Regions from separate parts of the Pseudomonas sp. PHC1 genome, predicted to be linked through region 1. Evidence: predicted binding sites of a transcription regulator. Region 1 holds the regulator's gene; each other region holds the start of a gene.
What was found. Region 1 encodes FliA, which starts transcription of late flagellar genes. Its sites were predicted from a motif close to CTAAAGTTTNNNNNNNNNNNGCCGNTAA; they were not measured.
Positions count from the first base shown of each region.

Region 1 (4,941 bases):
GAACACGTGCCGGTGCGCGATATCCGCAGCATTGCCGAAGCCATCGCCAACAATGCCGCCAAGAGTCAAGATACCGCCGCTTTGGTGGCCGCTGTGCGGGTCGGCGTATCCCGCGCCATCGTCCAAAGCATTGTAGGGACTGAGTCGGAGCTGCCAGTTATCACGCTGGAGCCAAGGTTGGAACAAATATTGCTCAATAGTCTGCAGAAGGCAGGACAAGGCTCGGAAGAGGGCGTTCTGCTGGAACCGAGCATGGCCGAGAAGCTGCAGCGTTCGCTGATCGAAGCGGCGCAGCGCCAGGAAATGCAAGGTCAGCCGGTGATCCTGTTGGTAGCAGGCCCGGTTCGCGCGATGCTCTCGCGCTTTGGTCGCCTGGCAGTTCCCGGACTGCATGTGCTGGCCTACCAGGAAATTCCGGACAACAAGCAAGTGACCATCGTTGCGACAGTAGGGCCCAACGGCTGAGGTAGTGGTTTATGCAAGTTAAGCGTTTTTTTGCCGCCGATATGCGTCAGGCCATGAAGCTGGTTCGTGATGAGCTGGGCGCTGATGCCGCTATCATTGGCAACCGCCGCATCGCCGGCGGCGTCGAGCTAACGGCGGCGCTCGATTACAAACTGTCGGCGTTGGCCCCGCGTGTTCCGAACATGGAGCTCGAGGACGAGCTGCGCAAGACCCAGTCGCGCATCGTTACCGCCCAGGCCGAACTGAGTCTGCGTGGCGAGGCCGACGGCAACACCAATCGCCAGCTGTTCGCCGGGCTGCCGTTGACGGCCGGCCTGCCGCTGACCGCCGCCGAACCGTTGACCGAACCGACCTATGAGGCGCCGGCCCGTCCGGTACCGGCGCCTGCACCGGCTGCCGCAGGCGTCGACCCGCGTGCACTGGACTCGATGCGTTTCGAGCTCAACAGCCTGCGCGAGCTGATGGAAGTGCAACTCGGCACCCTGGCCTGGAACCAACTGCAAGGCAGCCGTCCGGCCCAGGCCAATCTGTACCGTCGTCTGCAACGCATCGGTTTGTCCGGCCCGCTGTCCCGCGATCTGCTGTCGATGATCACCGAGATCGACGAGCCCCGTCAGGCCTGGCGCATGCTGCTGGCGCATCTGGCACGAATGATCGCCGTACCGGAAGTCGAGCCGCTGGAAGAGGGCGGGGTGATTGCCATGGTCGGCCCGGCCGGCATGGGCAAGACCACCACCCTGGCCAAACTGGCCGCCCGCTACGTGCTCAAGTACGGCGCGCAGAACATCGCGCTGGTGAGCATGGACAGTTTCCGTATCGGCGCCCAGGAGCAGCTCAAGACGCTGGGCCGTATCCTCAATGTCTCGGTGACCCACGTCGATCCGGGCCAGTCCCTGGTGCAGGCGCTGGATCCACTGCTGCGCAAGCGCGTGGTGCTGATCGATACCGCCGGCCTGCAAGCCAGCGATCCGGCCCTGCGCATGCAGCTGGAAAGTCTGGCCGGTCGTGGCATTCGGTCGAAAAATTATCTGGTGCTGGCAACCACCAGCCAGAAACAGGTTCTAACCGCCGCTTATCACAGTTACAAGCGTTGCGGGCTCGCCGGGTGCATCCTGACTAAACTGGATGAAACGGCCAGCCTTGGCGAAGTGCTGAGTCTGGCAATCAGTCACGAACTGCCGGTCGCCTACCTGACCGATGGGCCGCGTATTCCGGATGATCTGCATCTGCCGCGCCGTCATCAACTGGTCAGCCGCGCCGTCAGTGTGCAAATGCAGGAAGAACCCAGCGAAGAAGCCATGGCTGACATGTTCGCTGATATCTACCACAGTCCGACCAAGCAGGTTGGCTGAGGTAATGAACCGTTTTTGTACCTACATCGATGGTCTGCCATGCATTGTTCCGGTTGTGAACGCGCAGCCAGTAATGTGGCCTCCGTCTATGCAAGACAAGGTAAAGAAATAACATGGGCAGCATGCATCCCGTACAGGTGATCGCGGTGACCGGCGGCAAAGGTGGCGTCGGCAAGACTAATGTGTCAGTGAACTTGTCCCTGGCCCTGGCAGAGCTTGGCCGTCGGGTCATGCTGCTGGACGCCGACCTGGGGCTGGCGAACGTCGACGTTCTGCTGGGCCTCACACCCAAACGCACCCTGGCCGACGTGATCGAAGGCCGCTGCGAGCTGCGCGACGTGCTGTTGCAGGGCCCCGGCGGGATCCGCATCGTGCCGGCCGCTTCCGGCACCCAGAGCATGGTTCACCTGAGCCCGGCCCAGCATGCCGGCCTGATTCAGGCGTTCAGTGACATCGGCGACAATCTCGATGTGCTGGTGATTGACACCGCTGCGGGTATTGGTGACTCGGTAGTCAGTTTTGTTCGCGCAGCCCAGGAAGTGTTGCTGGTGGTGTGCGACGAGCCGACCTCGATCACCGACGCCTACGCGCTGATCAAACTGCTGAACCGCGATTACGGCATGAACCGCTTCCGCGTCCTGGCCAACATGGCCCAGAGCCCACAGGAAGGTCGCAATCTGTTCGCCAAGTTGACCAAGGTCACGGATCGCTTCCTCGACGTCGCCCTACAATACGTCGGTGCGGTGCCCTACGACGAAAGCGTGCGCAAGGCGGTGCAGAAGCAGCGTGCGGTCTATGAAGCCTTCCCGCGTTCCAAGTGCGCGCTGGCGTTCAAGGCGATCGCACAGAAGGTCGACACCTGGCCGCTGCCCGCCAACCCGCGTGGCCACCTCGAATTTTTCGTCGAGCGCCTCGTGCAGCAAACGGCAGGACCTGTGCTATGACCGCCAGCGGTATGAATTTCTACAAGAAGTCGGCGCGTGACGCGCAGTACGAGCTGATCGAGCGTTACGCGCCACTGGTCAAACGCATCGCCTACCACTTGCTGGCGCGATTGCCGGCCAGTGTGCAGGTCGAAGACCTGATCCAGGCCGGGATGATCGGCCTGCTCGAAGTCTCGACCAAATACGACGCCAGCAAGGGCGCCAGTTTTGAGACATACGCGGGCATCCGGATCCGCGGTGCGATGCTCGATGAAGTACGCAAGGGGGACTGGGCGCCACGCTCGGTTCACCGCAATACCCGTATGGTCAGCGACGCGATTCGTGCAATTGAAGCTAAAACCGGCCGTGACGCTAAAGATCACGAAGTTGCGGCCGAACTCCAATTGAGTCTCGACGATTACTACGGGATTTTGAACGACACCCTGGGCAGCCGCCTGTTCAGTTTCGACGACCTGTTGCAGGACGGCGAACACGAAGGGCTGCACGAGGATGGCGCCAGTGCTCATCTGGAGCCGTCGCGCGATCTGGAAGACGAACGTTTCCAGGCCGCGCTGGCGGACGCGATTGCCAATTTGCCGGAGCGTGAGCGACTGGTGTTGGCGCTGTACTACGACGAAGAGCTGAACCTCAAGGAGATCGGTGAAGTCCTTGGCGTCAGTGAATCGCGGGTCAGCCAGTTACACAGCCAGTGCGCGGCCCGCTTGCGGGGGCGTTTGGGGGAGTGGCGAGCGCGCTGAAGGCAGTGTGGGGACACTGTGAACGAGGCTGGTGCGGTGGTGAACGGCACCGGTCTTGCTCTGTTGTGCTCCAGACAGTCATCGAGTGTTTTGCCGGATTGATTGAAATGGCGCGTCCAGGTGCTGGGCGCGTTTAAGACTGCTTGGAGGTCGAATTGAACAAAGACATGAAAATCCTCATCGTTGATGACTTCTCAACGATGCGGCGGATCATCAAGAATCTGTTGCGTGATCTGGGGTTCACCAACACGGTCGAGGCCGACGATGGCACCACTGCCATTCCGGTGCTCAACAGCGGCAGCATCGACTTTCTGGTAACGGACTGGAACATGCCCGGCATGACCGGCATCGACCTGCTGCGCCACGTGCGCGCCGATGAAAAGCTCAAGCACCTGCCGGTGCTGATGGTGACTGCTGAAGCCAAGCGCGAGCAGATCATCGAAGCGGCCCAGGCCGGCGTGAACGGCTACGTGGTCAAACCTTTCACGGCTCAGGCGCTGAAAGAAAAAATCGAGAAGATTTTCGAACGCATCGGCTGATGACGCGCGGGGGAGCTATGGAGCATAACGAATCTTCACAGGGCGATTTCGAGTCGACCCTGAAAAAACACGCGGTCGAACTGGTCGAAAGCCTTGAGAAAGGCAAGTTCGGCGACGCGGTGCAACTGATCCATGAGCTCAATCAGACCCGTGACCGTGGCCTGTACCAGGAAGTGGGCAAGCTCACGCGTGAACTGCACAGTGCGATCGTCAATTTCCAGATCGATCCGCACATGCCGCAGGCCGAGGAAGTGTCGCAGATTACCGACGCTACCGAGCGCCTGGGCTACGTGGTCAAACTGACCGAAGCTGCCGCCAACCGCACCATGGATCTGGTGGAAAGCGCGACCCCTGTGGTCAATGGCCTGGCTGACGAAGCCCAGGCCTTGAGCGCCGATTGGGGCCGTTTCATGCGCCGTGAGGTCGGGGCTGAAGAGTTCCGTGAACTGGCGCGCCGGGTCGACGGTTTTCTGGCACGCAGCAGCGCGGACAACCGCGCGGTGTCGAGCAATCTGAACGACATTCTGCTCGCCCAGGATTACCAGGACCTCACCGGCCAGGTGATCAAGCGCGTGACCCAGTTGGTCACCGAAGTCGAAAGCAACCTGCTCAAGCTCGTGCTCATGGCCAGCCAGGTGGACCGCTTTGCGGGCATCGAACATGACCGTGCGGCGATGCTTGCTGAAAAAGATCCACAAAAACATCTCTCGCAGGGTGAAGGTCCGCAGATTCATGCCGATAAACGAGAAGACGTTGTGTCCGGTCAGGACGATGTGGACGATTTGTTATCCAGCCTTGGATTCTAGAGTTTTGGAATTCTAGGTTTTTTGGGTTTTTAGACCTGTAGGAGCACCCCATTAATGAGCTTCGGCGCCGATGAAGAGATCCTTCAGGATTTCCTGGT
Region 1 is NZ_JBJXHJ010000010.1:66,671-71,611, reverse strand. Features, by position in the region: gene flhA (flagellar biosynthesis protein FlhA) at 1-465, shown strand, start outside; gene flhF (flagellar biosynthesis protein FlhF) at 477-1,817, shown strand; gene fleN (flagellar synthesis regulator FleN) at 1,931-2,761, shown strand; gene fliA (RNA polymerase sigma factor FliA) at 2,758-3,498, shown strand; gene ACKJSM_RS15385 (chemotaxis response regulator CheY) at 3,666-4,037, shown strand; gene ACKJSM_RS15380 (protein phosphatase CheZ) at 4,055-4,843, shown strand; gene ACKJSM_RS15375 (chemotaxis protein CheA) at 4,898-4,941, shown strand, end outside.

Region 2 (4,941 bases), on a different contig from region 1:
GAGCAGCAGGTGCAGGTCGTAATGACGGGCCAGTAATTCGCTTTCCAGCCATGCCGGGCAGTCGCCGAACAGCGTCTGGCTCCACAGGATGTTGCTCAACAGATGCGTATCGAGAATCAGCAGTTGCGGCTGCTGCGCGCGTGCCGCGTCTTCCCATTGCACCTGGCCGCGCGCGATTTCGGGGATGTCGGCCAGGCACGTATCCCGAGGGTTCTGCTCGATGAACCCGCGCACATACTCCTCCACCCGCAAGCCACCGAACTGCTGTTGAATCCCGGCCGCCAGCCAGCTTTTGCCCGTGGATTCGGGGCCGGTCAGTACGATTACCTTCATCGTTGCAACGCCGGATCGGCACGCCATTCGCGCCAGCCTTGCACCGCGATCAGGGTGAACAGGGCATACAGCGCCGCCGTGAGGTACAGCCCTTTATAAAGGAACAGGCCGACGAAGATTACATCCAGCACGAACCACAGCGCCCAGCATTGCAGACGCTTGTGAGCCATCCAGAACTGGGCGACCAGGCTGAAACCGGTCAGGGCCGCGTCGAGCCAGGGTTGTGCTGCGTCGGTCCAGTGAGCCATGGCGGCGCCCAGCAGCAGACTGCCGACCGCGCCAATGGCCAGGCCCTGCGCAATCGAGCGGGTGTCGAGCCGGCTGACTTCGCGCCCGTCATGCATCGTCCCGGCTCGCGTCCACTGCCACCAGCCATAGATCTGCAGCCCGGCATAAACCACCTGCAGCAACATATCCGAATACAGCTTCACCTCGAAGAAGACCCAAGTGTAAAGCGACACCATGACCAGCCCGATCGGCCAGCACCACGGATTCTGTTTGACCGTGAGCCACACGGCGATCACACCGAGGGCGGCGGCAAACAGTTCAAGCCCGGACATGCAGGATCCTTGGGGGGAATAAAAGAGGGAGCGGATTGTACCGAAAAACAGGCGGGAAACGAGTTCCCGCCGGTTGCAGGGATCAGACGCGGAACTGGCGCAGCAGCCCGTTCAGTTGTTCGCTGAGCTGGCCGAGTTTTACGCTGGCCACGCTCGACTGCTCGGCCGCCAGTGCCGTGCTGTGGGACAGGCCCGCCGCCTGGGTGACGTTCTGATTGATGTCTTCGACCACGTGCGCCTGCTGCAGCGTTGCGCTGGCAATCGAGGCGTTCAGGCCATTGAGGTTACGCAACGCCTGGCCGATGGCATTGAGGCTGGCGCTGGCCAGACCGGCCTGTTCGATGGTCAGTTGCGACGCCTTGCTGCTGTCGCCGATCACCTTCACGGCGGCCTCGGAATGATTTTGCAGGCGTTCGATCATCGTCTGGATTTCCGCCGTGGACTTCTGCGTGCGCTGAGCCAGCAAACGCACTTCGTCGGCCACCACCGCAAAACCACGACCCTGTTCTCCAGCCCGAGCCGCTTCAATGGCGGCGTTGAGGGCGAGCAGGTTGGTCTGTTCGGCAATCGAGCGGATCACCTCCAGCACGCTGCCGATCTGAGTGCTCTCGGTCGCCAGTGTGCGGATGACTTCCACCGCCTGATCGATGGTGCCGGACAGCTTGTCGATCTGTTGCAGGCTGCCGTCGATGTTGATCTGGCCTTGTTGGGCCTGGGCTTCGGCATCACGCATTTCGCTGGCGGCATGTTCGGCGTTCTTTGCCACGTCCTGCACGCCGTAGGTCACCTCGTTGACGGCAGTGGCTACCAGCTCCATCTGCTGCGACTGCTGCTGGCTGCGTTGCTGGGCCTGGGTCGCGTCATTGCCCAGTTCGCTGGACGACTGGCCCAGTGCGCTGGCGGACAGCTGCAAGTCACCGATCACCCGACGCAGCTTGGCGGTGAAGGCGTTGAAGTGCTGGGCCAGCTGAGTGACTTCGTCCTGCCCGTGGGTGTCGAGGCTGCGGGTCAGATCGCTCTCGCCGCTGGCAATATTGGCCATGGCGTTCACGGTTTCCTGTAACGGGCGAACGATGCTGCGGGCAATCAGAATCACCAGCAGCGCCATGATCACCGCGATGACCAGTCCGACCACGGATGCCTTGATCACCTGGCCCTGGAACTCGGCCTGCACGTCGTCGACGTACACGCCCGAACCAATGACCCAGCCCCATGGCTCGAACAATTTCACGTAAGAGGTCTTGGCCACCGGTTCGCTGGCGCCGGGCTTGGGCCAGCGATAATTCACCATGCCGGCACCCTTGGCCTTGGCGATGGCGACCATTTCATTGAACACCGCGAAACCGTCCGGGTCGCGGATCGCCGAGAGGTTTTGGCCTTCAAGCTTGGGATTGGTCGGGTGCATGACCATCACGGGCGTGAGGTCATTGATCCAGAAGTAATCGTTCTGGTCATAGCGCAGGCCTCGGATCGCGGTCAGCGCCTGTTTCTGCGCCACCTCGCGGGTCAGGGTGCCCGCGGCTTCAAGGCCCTGGTAGTAAGTCAGCAAACCGCTGGCGGTCTGCACCACATGCTGGGTTTTCTGGGCCTTGGCGTGGTAGAGGTCATCGTGGATCTGCTTGAGCATCAACACGCCCAATGTCAGCAGCATGACCACCGCCACAATCAAGATGAGCCACAAGCGTCGGCTGATCGACACACTGCGCAAGCTGTTCATAACGCTGTCACTCCGGATTCTTTTTCTTGTAATAAACCACCGCCAGCATCCAACCACGTTTCGGTGACCGGGCATACGCGACCCAAGTCGTAGAACGCGGCAGCGCTATTACGGCTTGTCTGTTAGGATTTCGGCCCCGCGCGTGAAAACCTGAATCGAAATTGATTTTTCACGGAATTTTGACTGTTTCGTGTGGATCCTGTGCGCGCGGAATCGGTACAGCCTTAATCCGCTACGCTGAACGCAGTGAACGTAAAAAAATACTATCGGGGCATGCCTCTGCGCATCGCTCTCTGGGGGATTGATGGATCTTTGGACGGCCTTGCAGGCATTGATTCTAGGAGTTGTAGAGGGGCTGACGGAGTTTTTGCCCATTTCCAGTACCGGACACCAGATCATTGTCGCCGACTTGCTCGATTTTGGAGGCGAGCGGGCCATGGCGTTCAACATCATCATTCAGCTCGGCGCGATTCTCGCGGTGGTCTGGGAATTCCGGCGCAAGATCCTCGACGTGGTCATCGGCCTGCCGACCCAGCCGAGTGCTCGGCGCTTCACCGCCAACCTGCTGATCGCCTTCCTGCCCGCCGTGGTGCTGGGGGTGGTCTTCGCCGATCTGATTCACCACTATCTGTTCAACCCGATCACCGTGGCCGCCGCGCTGGTGGTGGGCGGGATCGTGATGCTGTGGGCTGAGCAGCGCCAGCATGAAGTACACGCCGAAACGGTCGATGACATTCGCTGGACGGATGCGCTGAAAATCGGTTTCGCCCAGTGCCTGGCAATGATTCCCGGCACCTCGCGCTCCGGCTCGACCATCATCGGCGGCCTGTTGTTCGGCCTGTCGCGCAAGACCGCCACCGAGTTCTCGTTCTTCCTGGCGATGCCGACCATGGTCGGTGCGGCGGTGTATTCGGGCTACAAGTATCGGGACCTGTTCGTGCCGGCAGATTTCCCGGTGTTCGCCATCGGGTTCGTCACGGCGTTCATCTTCGCCATGATCGCGGTGCGCGGCCTGCTCAAGTTCATCGGTAGCCACAGCTACGCGGCGTTCGCCTGGTATCGGATCGTCTTCGGTCTGGTGATTCTGGCGACCTGGCAGTTCGGCTGGGTTGACTGGTCGGCAGCCAAGCCATGAGTGATTCCCGAGCACGCCGCCCGGATCGCGGTCCTTCCGGTGGCAATATCCAGCACTTGAAATTGAAGCTGGTGGTGCTGCTGATCGTCTGCGCGTTGCCGCTGTCCGGCTCGCTGTCGATGTGGCTGCGCGGGATTTCCCTGGTACCGCTGACCGCTTACGGACTGGTCAGCGTGCTGGCGTTTTTTCTGTACTGGGCGGACAAACGCAAGGCACGCGCCGCCGCCTGGCGTACGCCGGAAAACATCCTGCACGCCGTGGAACTGGCCGGTGGCTGGCCGGGCGCATTGATCGCCCAGCAGGTCTTCCGGCACAAGACGCGCAAGGTGTCGTTTCAGGTGCTGTTCTGGGTGATCGTGGCGTTGCATCAGGTGTTCTGGATCGATCAGTTGTTCCTCGGTTCGAACCTCCTGGCGCTGTTCTAGAGCAGCAGCCCGACCTGCACGCGCTTGGGCAGCTTGCTCACCACCAGTTGATGGGAGCGCTGCAGCAAGCCTTGCAATTCTTCGGCGCCCAGCGGGTAGGGCGGGTGCATGATGATCCATTGCGCCCGGGCCAGATACGGCGCCGGGTGAATGCCCGGCCGGTCGCAATGGCCGAGAAACAGATCCTTGTCGACCTTGAACGCCAGCGAATCACCGCGCAGCCCCTGCAAGGCGAACATCTTGTTGCCGGCAATCGAAAACACCCGCACGCCACCCCATTTGTAGTCTTCCCGGGCGCCAGGCAGGGCCAGGCAAAACTGCGCGACATCCTGCTCGCTCATCTTCCCTTGTTTCATAACAGCCGCTCTCCACAGGCATTGAACGATTCGACCAGATGATCGATCCATGCGCGTACCGCCGGCATCACCCCGCGCCGATGCGGATACACCGCTTGCAGCCAGCCGCCGGGCAATGACCAGTCCGGCAGCAATTGCACCAGCGTGCCGTTGTTCAGCTCCGCTTCGCAATACATCATCGGCAACAGGGTGAAACCCTGGCCGGCCAGCACGCAAGCCTTGCGTACGATGAAATCGTCGATGCCCAAACGTGCCTCCAGCGCCAGATCGCAACTCTTGCCGTGCTGATCGAGCAGGCGCACATGCACCATGCGGTCGGCCTCCAGGGCGCCCAGCACCGGCAGATTCTTCAAGTCCTGCGGATGATTGATTTCCACGCCCTGCATAAAAGAAGGGCTTGCGACCACCACCATCT
Region 2 is NZ_JBJXHJ010000018.1:125,409-130,349, forward strand. Features, by position in the region: gene ACKJSM_RS21030 (AAA family ATPase) at 1-333, opposite strand, end outside; gene pnuC (nicotinamide riboside transporter PnuC) at 330-893, opposite strand; gene ACKJSM_RS21040 (methyl-accepting chemotaxis protein) at 976-2,610, opposite strand; gene ACKJSM_RS21045 (undecaprenyl-diphosphate phosphatase) at 2,915-3,745, shown strand; gene ACKJSM_RS21050 (DUF1294 domain-containing protein) at 3,742-4,170, shown strand; gene ACKJSM_RS21055 (MmcQ/YjbR family DNA-binding protein) at 4,167-4,526, opposite strand; gene ACKJSM_RS21060 (LysR substrate-binding domain-containing protein) at 4,523-4,941, opposite strand, start outside.
Region 2: a site for FliA is predicted at 2,738-2,765, ahead of ACKJSM_RS21040 (methyl-accepting chemotaxis protein). Genes of this name have one in related genera too.

Region 3 (4,941 bases), on a different contig from region 1:
TGAGAAATGGCGTCGGCGCCGGTTTCGTTGGCGATTTCGATCAGACGCTTGGCGATCAGCGGACGCGCGATGGAAGTACCCAGCAGGTACTCGCCTTCGTAAACGGTGTTGGCGCGGAACATCGGGAACACGAAGTCACGCACGAATTCCTCGCGCAGGTCGTCGATGTAGATTTCTTTGACGCCCATAGCCTGCGCCTTGGCGCGAGCCGGCTCGACTTCTTCGCCCTGACCCAGGTCAGCGGTGAAGGTCACGACTTCACAGTTATAAGTATCCTGCAGCCACTTGAGGATCACCGAAGTGTCCAGGCCGCCGGAATACGCCAGAACGACCTTGTTTACGTCCGCCATGCCATCACTCCACGGGGTTCTACGGAAAGCCGAGGAGTCTACCGCTCAAACGCGATAATTTACAGAGGCGCGACAGCTTAAGACGACAAAGCGACAGAATCTGTCGAGAGGGCGACGATGACCGCTGAGTCAGGAAGTCGCCGCTGCGTTGGCCGGGGTGCTGGCCTGAGGTGCCGGAGCGGTGGTCGGCGCCACTCGCGCAAGGTGCACGTTGACCCGGCGGTTCTTGGCCCGATTGGCGGCGTTGGTGTTTGGCACCAATGGGTAGCGCTCACCATGGAAACGCACGGTGATCTGCGACTCCTGGATGCCGTTGGCCTTGAAGAAATCGACCACGGCCAGCGCACGACGGCGCGACAGTTCGCGATTGGTCAGGCGATTGCCGCTGTTGTCGGAGTGGCCGTCGAGTTCGATGTGATTGACCGTCGGATCGGCCTTCATGTACTCGAGCATGACTTGCAGCTTGGCCTTGGCGGCGGCGTCCAGTTCGGTGCCTTCGCCGGGGAAGCCGATCTGCGACTGTTTGACCTGATCGAAATTCTGCGGGAGCAGTTTCGCCACGCAGGTCTGATAGTCGTTGAACGCCTTGCTGAACTTGACCGGCAACAGGCGCACTTCCGACACCCGACCATCGCCCGATGCCCTGCGTACTACCGGACTGCGACCGTCCATAAGTCCGCTGATCAGTTGCCCGGCCTGGGATTGAGAACTGTTGAAGAGCACGTTGCCGCTGCCCAGCCGAACCGTGCCCAGATTGATGTCGCCACGTCCCGGCTGCCACGGCGCAGCCGCCGCCAGCAAGGTCGCCGAACCACCGCCGAGCATGGCGTTGTAGGCGTTCAGGCGAAAGGTCGCCTGCTCGCCGGCCTTGCGCACGAACTGCCCCGAGCCGAAATCGGTGATCGGTTGCGTCAGACGGCACTCGAACTTGTCGCCCTCGACCGTCCACTCAATGTTCTCCAGACGGGTCTGGTAGGTCAGTGCCATCGCGGGAAGGCTGGCAAACACACTGAGCAAGGCTAAATATCGCTGGCGCACGGGAGGCTCCATTGGCTTCTACAACAAAAAAGACCGAGACATACATCTTTACGGCATACCTATGGGATATCGGACGCTCGTCACAAAACTTGATAGCGAGTGCCTGCAAGAGTCTTTTCCGGTAGCATTCGCCTCAGTTTGACCCGCCTGGAATCCCCTCATGTCCGACCGCCTGACCCTGCTGCGTCCCGACGACTGGCACATTCATCTTCGCGATGGTGCCGTGTTGACCAATACCGTTGCGGATGTCGCGCGCACCTTTGGTCGCGCCATCATCATGCCCAACCTGGTACCTCCGGTGCGCAACGCCGCTGAAGCCGACGGCTATCGCCAGCGGATTCTCGCTGCCCGCCCGGCCGGCAGTCGTTTCGAGCCGCTGATGGTGCTGTACCTCACCGATCGCACCCAGCCTGAAGAAATCCGTCAGGCCAAGGCCAGCGGTTTCGTGCACGCCGCCAAGCTGTACCCGGCCGGCGCCACCACCAACTCCGATTCCGGAGTCACCAGCATCGACAAGATTTTCCCGGCGCTGGAAGCGATGGCCGAAGTCGGCATGCCGCTGTTGATCCACGGTGAGGTCACCCGTGGCGACGTCGACGTGTTTGACCGCGAAAAAATCTTCATCGACGAGCACATGCGTCGCGTGGTCGAGCGTTTCCCGACACTGAAAGTGGTGTTCGAACACATCACCACCGGCGATGCCGTGCAGTTCGTCAACGAGGCTCCGGCCAACGTCGGCGCGACCATCACTGCGCATCACCTGCTCTACAACCGTAACCATATGCTGGTGGGTGGGATCCGGCCGCACTTCTATTGCCTGCCGATCCTCAAGCGCAACACGCACCAGGAAGCCCTGCTCGACGCCGCCACCCGCGGCAGCGCCAAGTTCTTCCTCGGTACCGACTCGGCGCCGCACGCCCAGCACGCCAAGGAAGCCGCCTGCGGCTGTGCCGGCTGCTACACCGCATACGCCGCCATCGAGCTGTATGCCGAAGCCTTCGAACAGCGCAATGCGCTGGACAAGCTCGAAGCGTTCGCCAGCCTGAACGGCCCACGTTTTTACGGCCTGCCGGCAAACACCGATCGCATCACCCTGGTTCGTGAAGAATGGACCGCCCCGACCAGCCTGCCTTTCGGCGAGCTGACCGTTATCCCGCTGCGCGCCGGTGAAAAACTGCGCTGGCGCCTGCTGGAGGAACACGCGTGAGTGAAGACCATTTCGACGACGAACTGGACGGTCAAGGTGGCGGCGGTTCGCGCCATCCAATGGCAGCACGCTTTCGCGGCTACCTGCCGGTTGTCGTCGACGTAGAAACCGGTGGCTTCAACTCGGCCACCGATGCGTTGCTGGAGATTGCCGCGACCACCATCGCCATGGATGAAAAGGGTTTCGTCTACCCGGATCACACCTACTTCTTCCGCGTTGAGCCGTTCGAAGGCGCCAACGTTGAAGCGGCGGCGCTGGAGTTCACCGGGATCAAGCTCGACCACCCGTTGCGCATGGCCGTCAGCGAAGAAACGGCGCTGACCGACATCTTCCGTGGCGTGCGCAAGGCCTTGAAGGCCAACGGCTGCAAGCGGGCGATCCTGGTCGGCCACAACAGCAGCTTCGACCTGGGCTTCCTCAACGCCGCCGTCGCGCGGCTGGACATGAAGCGCAATCCGTTCCATCCGTTCTCCAGCTTCGACACCGCGACCCTCGCCGGTCTGGCTTACGGTCAAACCGTATTGGCCAAGGCCTGTCAGGCCGCCGACATCGACTTCGATGGTCGTGAAGCGCATTCGGCACGTTACGACACCGAGAAGACGGCCGAACTGTTCTGCGGTATCGTCAACCGCTGGAAACAGATGGGTGGCTGGGAAGACTTCGACGACTGATCCTCGTCGGATTTCCTCTGAGCATGAAAAAACCGGCCACGTAGGCCGGTTTTTTTGTACCTCGACGTTACGCCTTACAGGGCAGCAGCGTTCTCGGTCAGGTAAGCCGCCACGCCTTCTGGCGAAGCGTTCATGCCTTTGTCGCCTTTTTTCCAGTTGGCAGGGCAGACTTCGCCGTGCTCTTCGTGGAATTGCAGCGCGTCGACCAGACGGATCAGCTCTTCCATGTTACGGCCCAGCGGCAGGTCGTTGACGATCTGCGAGCGGACAACGCCCTTGTCGTCGATCAGGAACGCGCCACGGAAAGCCACGCCGCCTTCGGACTCAACGTCGTAGGCCTTGGCGATGTCGTGCTTCATGTCGGCAGCCATGGTGTATTTCACCTGGCCGATGCCGCCATTGTTGACCGGGGTGTTGCGCCAGGCGTTGTGGGTGAAGTGCGAGTCGATCGACACAGCGATCACTTCAACGTTGCGCGCCTTGAAGTCGGCCATGCGGTTATCCAGAGCGATCAGCTCGGACGGGCAGACGAAGGTGAAGTCCAGCGGGTAAAAGAACACCAGGCCGTATTTGCCTTTGATGGCCGAGGACAGGGTGAAGCTGTCAACGATCTCGCCATTGCCGAGTACGGCCGGGACGGTGAAGTCAGGGGCTTGTTTGCCTACGAGTACGCTCATTGATATCTCCTGGTGTAGAAACTTGAAGTTCAGGGCTCGCGCCAGCCTGCCACCCTCAGGCGACAGCCCTGTGACACGAACCCCCTTCGCAAGGGCCGACCATCATACACTGCGTTTTTCGACTGTCCTTAAAGGTTTTTCGCGAAATCCCGGCTGGCATTCAGCCATGTACCACCGTTCGTCAGTCACAGCCATTGGCGACGAAAACCCTTGGGAAAGCACTTTGACAATCATTCTCGTTAACATTAAGATCCATCGCAATTGAGTCACAACCAGCGACGGTTCTCACTTATGTATGTTTGCCTCTGCACTGGCGTCACCGACGGACAGATCCGCGAAGCGATCTATGAAGGTTGCTGCAGCTATAAAGAAGTCCGTCAGGCCACCGGCGTCGCCAGTCAATGCGGCAAATGTGCATGCCTGGCAAAGGAAGTGGTTCGCGAAACCCTGACCAAGCTGCAAACCGCCCAGGCTGCGATCCCCTACCCGGCAGAATTTACCGCCGCGTAATTATCCCGAATTCGAAAAACCGGACTTATGTCCGGTTTTTTTTATGCCTGAAAATCAACTGCTTAGCGTCTAGACGCGGAACACAAACATTCTTATTCCGATTAATTTTCATTTATTATTCAATAACTTAGGTTTGACACTTATAAACACCAAGCTCAAACTCTGCCTTATATACCGCTACTTAGGGCAGGACTCCCATCATGAAAGGCGACGTAACAGTCATCCAGCATCTCAACAAGATCCTTGCCAATGAGCTGGTCGCGATCAATCAGTACTTCCTGCACGCACGCATGTATGAAGATTGGGGCCTGAACAAGCTCGGCAAACACGAGTACCACGAATCCATCGACGAGATGAAGCACGCGGACAAGCTGATCAAGCGCATCCTGTTCCTCGAAGGCCTGCCGAACGTGCAGGATCTGGGCAAGCTGCACATCGGCGAGCACACCCAGGAAATGCTGGAGTGCGACCTGCGCATCGAGAAGACC
Region 3 is NZ_JBJXHJ010000001.1:199,639-204,579, reverse strand. Features, by position in the region: gene ACKJSM_RS00920 (argininosuccinate synthase) at 1-350, opposite strand, end outside; gene ACKJSM_RS00915 (flagellar protein MotY) at 480-1,388, opposite strand; gene pyrC (dihydroorotase) at 1,549-2,595, shown strand; gene rnt (ribonuclease T) at 2,592-3,266, shown strand; gene ACKJSM_RS00900 (peroxiredoxin) at 3,341-3,943, opposite strand; gene ACKJSM_RS00895 (bacterioferritin-associated ferredoxin) at 4,235-4,453, shown strand; gene bfr (bacterioferritin) at 4,654-4,941, shown strand, end outside.
Region 3: a site for FliA is predicted at 1,455-1,482, ahead of ACKJSM_RS00915 (flagellar protein MotY). Genes of this name have one in related genera too.

Region 4 (4,941 bases), on a different contig from region 1:
GGAGCCGCTCGGAACGCCGATGCGCCAAATCTGGAAATCCTTTCGAGCGCTGTATTTCGCCTCGCTGATGATGTTGATCGGCTCGGGCCTTCTTTCTACTTATCTGGCTTTGCGTCTGGCTGCCGACGATGTCGACGGGTTGTGGGTCGGTGCGTTGATGGCGGCCAACTACTTCGGTCTGGTGCTGGGCGGCAAGATCGGTCACCGCCTGATTGCCCGGGTCGGGCATATCCGGGCCTACTCGGCGTGTGCCGGGATCGTCGGCGCGGCGGTGCTCGGTCATGGCTTGGTGGACTGGCTGCCGGCCTGGCTGGTGCTGCGGACCATCGTCGGCCTCGGCATGATGTGCCAGTACATGGTCATCGAGAGCTGGCTGAACGAGCAGGCCGACGCCAATCAGCGGGGACTGGTGTTCAGCGGCTACATGATCGCGTCGTATCTGGGGCTGGTGCTCGGTCAGCTGATTCTGGTCATGCACCCGGGTCTTGGTCTGGAACTGCTGATGCTGGTCGCGCTGTGCTTCGCTCTGTGTCTGGTGCCGGTGGCGCTGACCCGACGGATTCACCCGGCGCCGCTGCATCCGGCGCCGATGGAGCCGCGCTTCTTTATCAAGCGCGTGCCACAGTCGCTGAGCACGGTGCTCGGGGCAGGGCTGATCATCGGTTCGTTCTACGGCCTGGCGCCGCTGTATGCCTCGCAGCAGGGGCTGTCCACCGAACAGGTCGGTCTGTTCATGGGGAGCTGCATTTTTGCCGGGCTCGTGGTGCAGTGGCCGCTGGGGTGGTTGTCCGACCGCTATGACCGGGCGCTGCTGATCCGTTGCTTTGCGCTGTTCCTGGCGGTCGCTGCATTACCGCTGGCGATCCTGCCGCAAGTGCCGCTGGAGGTGCTGTTCGTGGTCGGCTTCCTCTGCTCGCTGGTGCAGTTTTGCCTGTACCCGCTGGCGGTAGCGTTCTCCAATGACCACGTCGAAGGCGAGCGTCGGGTGTCGCTGACGGCGATGTTGCTGGTGACTTACGGCGTGGGCGCCAGTGTCGGGCCGCTGGCGGCCGGCGTGCTGATGAAACTGTTCGGGCCGCAGAGCCTGTACGCGTTCTTCACCTTTTTCGCGTTGGTGCTGGTGTGGCGGATCCGGCCGAAAGCCGTGACCAATCTGCACCAGGTCGACGATGCGCCGCTGCATCACGTGGCGATGCCGGACAGCATGTCCAGTTCACCGCTGGTGGCGGCGCTTGACCCGCGGGTTGATGAGCAGGTGGTGCAGGAGCAGATGCAGAATACGGTCGCTCCGGAGCCTGAACCTGAACCCGAGCCAGAACCTGTCGCACCAACCGATTCGACAATCGAAGGTGAGGGGCCGGACATCAGCCCCGCCAGACCTTGATTCAGGCATAAAAAAACGGGCAGTCACCGCAGTGACTGCCCGTTTTTTCATGCCTGCCGATCAGAGGTCGTCTTTATCGAACCGACGCGCTTCGCGTTGCAGTTGATAAACGAAACGCTCGACGTTGCGCGCCGCCGGGCCGCTGATGTTGTGAAAGCGCAGGCCGGCGAAGGTGATGTTGAGTTTTTCTTCGAAGTGCAGGTAGCGCAATTCGACGGAGGCTGGTTGGTTGCCGAACAGCGGCGCGGCGATCAGCCGATCGTAGACCTGACCCAGTTGCAGACGGTCGGTGATGTCGCCTTCGAAGCGCAGTTTGCAGCCGGTGGCCGAGATATCCAGCAGTTTGCCGCCGATAGGCGACTTGAGTTTTTCGCCACCCAGTTCGACGCTGACCAGGTCGGTCAGCTTCAGGGCGGCGCGGAAAGCATTGCGGCGCTGGTGATAAACCACTTCGGCGGGCAGGTCGCCGGTGTAGAAGCGATCGCCACTGGATTCTTCGATTTTAAGCGTGCCGTTACATTCCCAGGCAATGCGCACACCGTCATGAAAACCTTCGACCTTGAATGGCTCGCCGGCGAGCAGAAAACGTTCGCCATCGCGCGGGATCATTTCATCCAGGGCAATCGTGGCGGTTTCCCGGTCAACCTTGATCAAGTAGCTCTGGAAGCGCTGGCTGCGCTCGTGGAAGGTGATGATCAGTGGATCATGGCTTTCTTGCAGCTGGCGCAGGTTGCTGGAGATTTCCAGAGGTGTAGTGAGCACCTTTGGGGGCTGCGGAGCATCATCCGCGCTGAGGACGTTGGACACGTTAAATCAATCTCCAGACAAAATTTGACTACGGCTGGCCAGTATTTTGCCAGCATGTTTCGCACGTTGATAGGGCGCAAGCATGGAAGAAAGCATCACGCCTGGCTGAGCGCCCGTGGTTTCTGCAGTTTGGAGAAGGTGCCACTGGCATCGTAGAGCGCGGGTGGCTCGCCGCCGGTGAGGATTTTCAGCTGATTGGCCGTGGCGGCCTGCTGCATGACGATCGACTGGCCATTTCTGGCATTGGCGGCCTGGCACTGGGCGATCAGATCGGTCAGGACATCACTCTGGCTCAGCAACTGGTCGCCGATGCTCGACTGGCTGGCCAGTTGTTCCAGACCGGCGCGATCGATCGACAGATTGAGGCTGGCGAGGATTTCGCTGCGTTTGCGGCCATGCTGTTCGAGCAGAATGATCAATGCCTGCTTGCGCGCCAGAATCTCTTCCAGCAAAGGCATGTCGCGACCGTGCAAGGCGAGGGACTCGGTTTGCAGTAACTCCAGCAATTGTTGAGCTGGAGCAAAGTCGTCGATGATCAGTTGCAATAAATTAGTGTCGTGCATGGCTGGCCTTGGGTTTTAAGCGTCCAAAAGCCTGGCGCTGACCGAGGCCTAGCGCTGGGCTTCGAAGTTGAGCAGTTTGCTGGCTACACGGTTGCTGTCGACCTTGTAGCTGCCATCGGCAATCGCTGCTTTCAACTCGGCCACACGGGCCTTGTCGACGGCAGGCTGATCGCGCAGCTTGTCAGTGATCTTCTGCAACTGTTGAGCCTCATTGCTGAGGTGTACCGATTCCCCGCTTTTTGCGGTACTGGCCTGTTCGGCCGGGGTATTCAGCGGCGCGGAGGTGCCGGTTTCGGCGGTTTCCTTGGCGTTGCTGGTACGTGTACTGCCCGTAAGTGACGAGGAGCTGTTCAAACGGCTGAAATCGATGACCATGTTAAAAACCTCTGGGAATTTGGACGCTTGCCATGTTCTCGGCCATCCCCTGGAAAACTTTAGGCTCATTTAGCAATGAGCTTGCATGCGCCGTAGCAGATCCTGCTGCGGCACAGTTTAGGGAACAGCTCTGGTCAGCGCCAGTTTTCTGCTTGAGTACTCAGGGGCTTTTCAAATATCCGTTCATCCTGCCGCTCACATTACCGCTACATGGCCACTTCCACCTGGCCGGGCGCGATCACCTGCGCCTTGATAACCCGTTGGGAATTGAGGTTTTTCACCCGAATCTGTTCTTTCAGGCCACCGTTGGACAGGGCTTCGCCCGGCATCCGGACGGCGAGGGTGCCGCTGCGGGCGATGATCACCACTTGATCGCCCTTGCGAACCACTTCCGCCTGTTCCAGATGCACCAGGGTAATGACTTGATCGGCGACCGTTGGTCGGGTCAATTTCTGCCCGATGGCTTCATCCACCGACGTCAGGAAACCCTGGTTGATCGTGCTGACGTCGCGCTCGCGCAAGGTCACGTCCTGGGGCTCGATAATGCCGGCGCGCTTGAGTGGCCGCGTGGTGGTGACAATCTCGCGAAACAGGCGGACTTGAGCGGGCACGAACACCGTCCAGGGGGAGGCGCCTTCGCAGCGGACCTTGACCGTGACACGGCCCAGAGGACGTGCCGGACTCTCCAGTGTCGCTGTCAATTCCTTGTCGCACATAGGCATGCGCATGCGTGGATCGAGCTGGTTGACCTCGATTTCATATCGGCCTTCCGTTTGACTGGTGGCCAGATAGTCTTCTACGGTGAATTCAAGAAAGCCCTGAGTGACGCCGATAAGCATGTCAGGCAAGGTAACCGCATCAGCAATGGCAGGGCTGCCAGCGAAAAACAGGCAAACGGCGGACATCGCGCAAAGCCCTCTGCGGAGGGGAGATGTCAGGCGTCGGAAAAATGTCGTTTGAGCGTTCATACGAGTTAAAAAGCAAGCGCCGTGCCGTTTAGCAATGAATGTGCGTCGCAACAACACTTGGCGTTGGTGTAGGAGTCTGGGCATGGCTGGTGTAATGGATTCGGTGAACCAGCGCACGCAACTGGTGGGGCAGAATCGCCTGGAGCTGTTGTTGTTCCGTCTCGACGGTCAGCAGCTCTACGGGATCAACGTGTTCAAGGTTCGGGAAGTGCTGCAGTGCCCGCAACTGACGCTGATGCCCAAGTCCAGTCCTGTCGTGTGCGGGGTGGCGAATATCCGGGGGGCGACCATTCCGATCCTTGATCTGGCGATGGCGACCGGCTCCGGTGCTTTGAAAGACAAGAACAGTCCGTTTGTGATCATCACGGAATACAACACCAAGACTCAGGGTTTCCTGGTGCGCTCGGTGGAACGTATCGTGAACATGAACTGGGAAGAGATTCATCCGCCGCCCAAGGGCACCGGACGCGATCATTACCTGACCGCTGTGACTCGGGTCGACAATCAGTTAGTCGAAATCATCGACGTCGAGAAGGTGCTGGCGGAAGTCGCGCCGACCCCGGAAGCGATTTCGGTCGGCGTGGTGGATGTCGAGACCCAGAGCAAGGCGTTGTCGTTGCGGGTGCTGACGGTCGATGACTCGTCGGTGGCGCGCAAGCAGGTGACGCGTTGCCTGCAGACGGTCGGTGTCGAAGTGGTGGCGTTGAACGACGGCAAGCAGGCGCTGGATTACCTGCGCAAGCTGGTCGACGAGGGCAAGAAGCCGGAAGAAGAGTTCCTGATGATGATCTCCGACATCGAAATGCCGGAGATGGACGGGTACACCCTGACGGCCGAGATCCGC
Region 4 is NZ_JBJXHJ010000001.1:490,320-495,260, forward strand. Features, by position in the region: gene ACKJSM_RS02220 (MFS transporter) at 20-1,384, shown strand; gene ACKJSM_RS02225 (flagellar brake protein) at 1,445-2,191, opposite strand; gene ACKJSM_RS02230 (flagella synthesis protein FlgN) at 2,287-2,754, opposite strand; gene flgM (flagellar biosynthesis anti-sigma factor FlgM) at 2,803-3,129, opposite strand; gene flgA (flagellar basal body P-ring formation chaperone FlgA) at 3,336-4,097, opposite strand; gene ACKJSM_RS02245 (chemotaxis protein CheV) at 4,180-4,941, shown strand, end outside.
Region 4: a site for FliA is predicted at 3,165-3,192, ahead of flgM (flagellar biosynthesis anti-sigma factor FlgM). Genes of this name have one in related genera too.